DNA from 2 places in the Streptomyces yongxingensis genome. Region 2 is predicted to be linked to the other one. Evidence: riboswitches for the same ligand, from Rfam matches in the RefSeq annotation. Region 2 holds a riboswitch; the other holds the start of a gene.

Region 1 (2,188 bases), 4.9 Mb from region 2:
AGCAGGCCCACCGGACCGGCGGGCGGGAGGAGCGCTCCACGGCGCTGCGACGGCTGGTCGACTTCTACCTCCACACCGCCCGCGGCGCCGAACGGCTGCTGCACCCGCACCGCATGCGGATCGACTTCCCGGAGCCGTCCGCCGACCCGCTGGCCATGGCCGACCAGGCTGAGGCACTGGCCTGGCTGGAGGACCAACACGCCGGGCTGCTGGCGGCCCAGCGGCTCGCCGCCGACTCGGGCTGGGACGAGGTGGTGTGGCGGATCGCCTGGGTGCTGGACACCTTCCACCGCCGCAACGGCCATCTGCACGCTCAGCTCGCCGCCTGGCGGGAGGGGCTGGAGGCCACCCGACGGCTCGGCGACCCGGCGGCGAAGACGCTCGCCCACCGCAACCTCGGCATAGCCTGCATCCGCTCCGACCTCCACGAGGAGGCGCTGGACCACCTTGACCAGGCACTGTCCATGACCAAGCTCTCCGGGGACGTCACTCAAACGGCCCACACCCACCTGGTGCTGGCCTACGCCTGGGAACGCCGCGGATACGATCAGGAGGCGCTGGACCACGCCGGTCACGCCCTCACCCTCTTTCAGACCCTGGACACGCCGGTCTGGGAAGCCCAAGCGCACAACCAGGTCTGCCTGTACTCCGCCCGGCTGGGGGCGTACGAGAAGGCACGCACCCACGGGGAGACCTCGCTCGCCCTGTTCCGCCGCCACCAGGAGCGCGACGGTGAGGCGGACGCCCTCGGCACCCTCGGCCGGCTGGCCCACCAGAGCGGGCAGTACGCCCTGGCCGTGACCCGCTTCACGGAGGCTCTGCGCCTGCTGCGGGACATGGGCCACGCCTACGGCGAGGCCGAGACCCTGGACCGGCTGGGTCAGGTCCACGCCGAGCTCGGCGAACTCGATGAGGCCCGCCGTTGCTGGCAGGAGGCGCTCGCCCAGTACCTGGCACAGCACCGCGCCGAGGATGCCCGGCGGGTGCGGGACCGCCTGAGCCGCGGCGGCGGCTGACCGGCAGGCTCGCCGCATGGCGGGCCGCACGCCCCAGGTCATGGGCCACCCCGGAACGCATTAGCACATTCATACGAAACTCCGCACCTCCCGACACAAGATATGGGGGTGCGTGCGTCGGCTGACACAAGATGTATGCTCGTCCTCGCTGTCGCCGCAGGGGAATCCGGTGGGAATCCGGAACTGTCCCGCAACGGTGTACGTGTGCGCTCAATCCGGCGTGCCCGTGAGTCCGAGCACCTGCCGACGGCCCTGTGAACACGTCCCCCGGCCTCGAGGGTTGGGCCGATGGACGCTGCGTGGTGTGCCTGGCGTACGAGGAGTGCGGCATCGGCATGCCCGTACGCGCCCATCGCACCACCCTCGCGGTCCAGCCGACCGAGGGAGAGCACCTCAGTGACCATCGCGCCCGCCGATCCGGTTTCAGCGCAGGCGGCTTCTCAGGCAGCGGACGACGCGCCCGGGACCGCCCTGCTACGGACTCTTACCGGACTCACCGCCGACCTGCCCGCCACCGACCCCGGCAAGGTGGCGGCCGCCGCCCTGCGCGGCCGTCATCCCGGCTCGGACGAGGCGGAGTTGCGCGGGCTCGCGACCGAGGCGGCGGCCGGGCTGATCGCCGAGGAGCCGGAGTACTCGCGGCTCGCGGCGCGGCTGCTGGCGCTGACCATCACGGAGGAGGCGGCCGGGCAGGGCGCGGTCTCCTTCTCGACCTCCGTCCGGGTGGGCCATCGCGAGGGCCTGCTCGCCGACTCCACCGCCGAGTTCGCCGCCACCCACGCCGAGCGGCTGGACGCACTGGTGGAGCGGGCCCTGGCCGACGGCGCCGACAACCGCTTCGGCTACTTCGGGCTGCGCACCCTCTACAGCCGCTATCTGCTGCGCCACCCGATCACCCGTCAGGTGATCGAGACCCCGCAGCACTTCCTGCTGCGCGTGGCCTGCGGGCTCGCCGAGAACCTCTCGGAGCGGGCGCTGGACGACGTGGCCGAGCTCTACCGGCTGACCAGCACGCTGTCGTATCTGCCCAGCTCCCCCACGCTGTTCAACTCCGGCACCCGGCATCCGCAGATGTCGTCCTGCTATCTGCTGGACTCGCCGCTGGACGAGCTGGACTCGATCTACAACCGCTACCACCAGGTGGCGCGGCTGTCGAAGCACGCGGGCGGCAT
Region 2 (2,188 bases):
TGCTGCTTGCGCGTGAGGTCGCCGAGGACGATGACGTCCGGGTCGCGGTCGGCCACGGTCTCCCAGTTGATCTGCGGCCACTCGTCGTGGGTGTCGGAGAAGGCGTTCCGCGCCCCGACGGCCCGGGTGATGGCACCCGGCGCGCCACAGCAGCCGGCGAGGTAGGGCGACTGGGAGTTGGCGAACCAGTACATGAGGGAGACACCGGAGGCGTCCAGTCCCTCCGTGGCCTGGTGAACGCGCTCCTTCAGCCGCGCGACGAGCTTCTCACCGCGCTCGTCGACACCGAACGCGTGGGCCAGATCGCGTATTTCGCCGTAGACGACATCAAGCGTGAGGGGCTTGCCGCGGGAGCCGTCACCACCGCTGTCGGTGTCCCGGCCCGCCGCGCAGTCGGACGGCGAGACATACGTGGGCACGCCCAGCTTCTCGAACTGCTCGCGCGTGGCCACGCCGCCCTTGCCGAGGGTGGAGACGAACGAGGCGGTGACGAAGTCGGGCTCGGCGTCCAGGGCCTTCTCGAAGGACGGCGCGTTGTCCGCCAGGCGCTCCACCGTCGCGTTGGCCTTCTCCAGGCCCTTCATCACCGGGTCGGTCCAGGTCGCGGTGCCCGCGACGCGGTCGGCGAGGCCGAGGGAGAGCAGGATCTCCGTGGTGCCCTGGTTGAGCGAGAGGGCCCGCTTCGGGGCGGACTTCAAGGTGACCTTGTGGCCGCAGTTGTCGATCGTGCGCGGAAAGCCCGAACCGGCGGGCTGTCCGGCGTCCGCGTCATGGCCGGAGCCACCGCACGCGGTGAGCAGAAGGGCGGGGGCGAGCAGGAACGCCGCGGTACGGCGGGCGGAGCGGAGCACGGGCAGCCTCGGTGGTCGTGGCTCGTACGCGGAGCCTGGCCTACGGACGTCCTCCGCGCACCGGGCGCGGAGGTGCCAGCAGGTCTTCGGACTCGGGCTCGTCCGGACGGGGCCCCTTCCCGGTGCTCGTTCGCGACGGCCCCACGGCCGTCACGGACTCCTCCCAGTGGTGTCACATGCCCCGCCCGTCCCCCTCACCGCTGCGCGTCAGTTCCGGATTCGCACCGGATTCCCTGGCCTCGGATGTGGCACGACTGGCTCCCCGAGACTACCAAGACCGTCGAACGGCCATGTCTCACGGTCGGCTCGGCCCCCGGCGGGCCTGCTTCACCTCGCGGTCCACGGCCCAGGCGTCGCCGACCGGTCCGAGGTGGCCGAGCTTGTCGGGGTTGACCACCGTGCGGATGGTCTGGATCTGCCCGTCGAGCACATCGAGGACCAGGGTGTGGAGCACCTTGCCGTCCCGGTCGCGGACGATCGCACCGGGCTGGCCGTTGACCTCACGCGGCTCGAACGACACATCGATCCGCAGCAGCCAGGGGAAGACGTTGCCCAGCAACCGGGCCACGTTCTCCGCGCCCATGACGGCCCTGGCCAGCTGCGGGGCCTTGCCTCCGCCGTCTCCGACCAGCCGCACATCGGCGGCCAGCAGCTTCCGCAACCCGCCCACGTCGCCGTCCTTCAGTGCCTCGAAGAACCGCGTGGCCAGCTCCTGCCGCTCCCGCCGGTCCGCTGCGAACCGCGGCCGCCCGGCCTCCATGTGGCGTCGCGCCCGCACCAGCAGCTGCCGGCATGCCGCCTCCGACCGCCCCACCGCCGTGGCGATCTCGTCGAACCCGAAGGCGAACACCTCCCGCAGCACGAACACCGCCCGCTCCAGCGGGCTGAGCCGCTCCAGGAGCAGCAGCGCCGCCATCGACACCGAGTCGGCCAGCTCCACCGCCCGGGCCGGATCCTGGTACGGATCGCTGAGCAGCGGCTCGGGAAACCACGGGCCCACGTACTCCTCCCGTCGCACCCGCGCGGAGCGCAGCACATCGATCGAGATCCGCGTCACCGTGGCCGACAGATACGCCTTGGCCGATGTGGGCCGGGTGGCCGAGCCGTCGAAGCGCAGCCAGGTTTCCTGCACCGCGTCCTCGGCCTCGCTCACGCTGCCCAGGATCCGGTAGGCGATCGAGAACAGCAGTGGCCGCAGCTCCTCGAACTCCTCGACCTCGCTCACGCCGATTCCCCCCTGAACGACCGGCCGGACAGACCAGCGCCGATCAATGGAACTGCCCGACCTGGTAGTCGCCCGCCGGCTGCTGGGTGATGACGTTCAGCCGGTTCGCCAT

Evidence for each region. A riboswitch is a leader RNA that binds a small molecule or an ion and turns the genes downstream of it on or off. The one in region 2 is predicted to bind cobalamin.
Region 1: another riboswitch for cobalamin. It lies ahead of ACZ6TD_RS17755 (ribonucleoside-diphosphate reductase subunit alpha); the one in region 2 lies ahead of ACZ6TD_RS39270 (ABC transporter substrate-binding protein).

What each region holds. Positions count from the first base shown of each region.
Region 1 is NZ_CM145717.1:4,238,118-4,240,305, forward strand. Features, by position in the region: gene ACZ6TD_RS17750 (AfsR/SARP family transcriptional regulator) at 1-1,016, shown strand, start outside; cobalamin riboswitch at 1,152-1,278, shown strand; gene ACZ6TD_RS17755 (ribonucleoside-diphosphate reductase subunit alpha) at 1,413-2,188, shown strand, end outside.
Region 2 is NZ_CM145717.1:9,146,979-9,149,166, reverse strand. Features, by position in the region: gene ACZ6TD_RS39270 (ABC transporter substrate-binding protein) at 1-851, opposite strand, end outside; cobalamin riboswitch at 912-1,139, opposite strand; gene ACZ6TD_RS39265 (RNA polymerase sigma-70 factor) at 1,147-2,076, opposite strand; gene ACZ6TD_RS39260 (carboxymuconolactone decarboxylase family protein) at 2,120-2,188, opposite strand, start outside.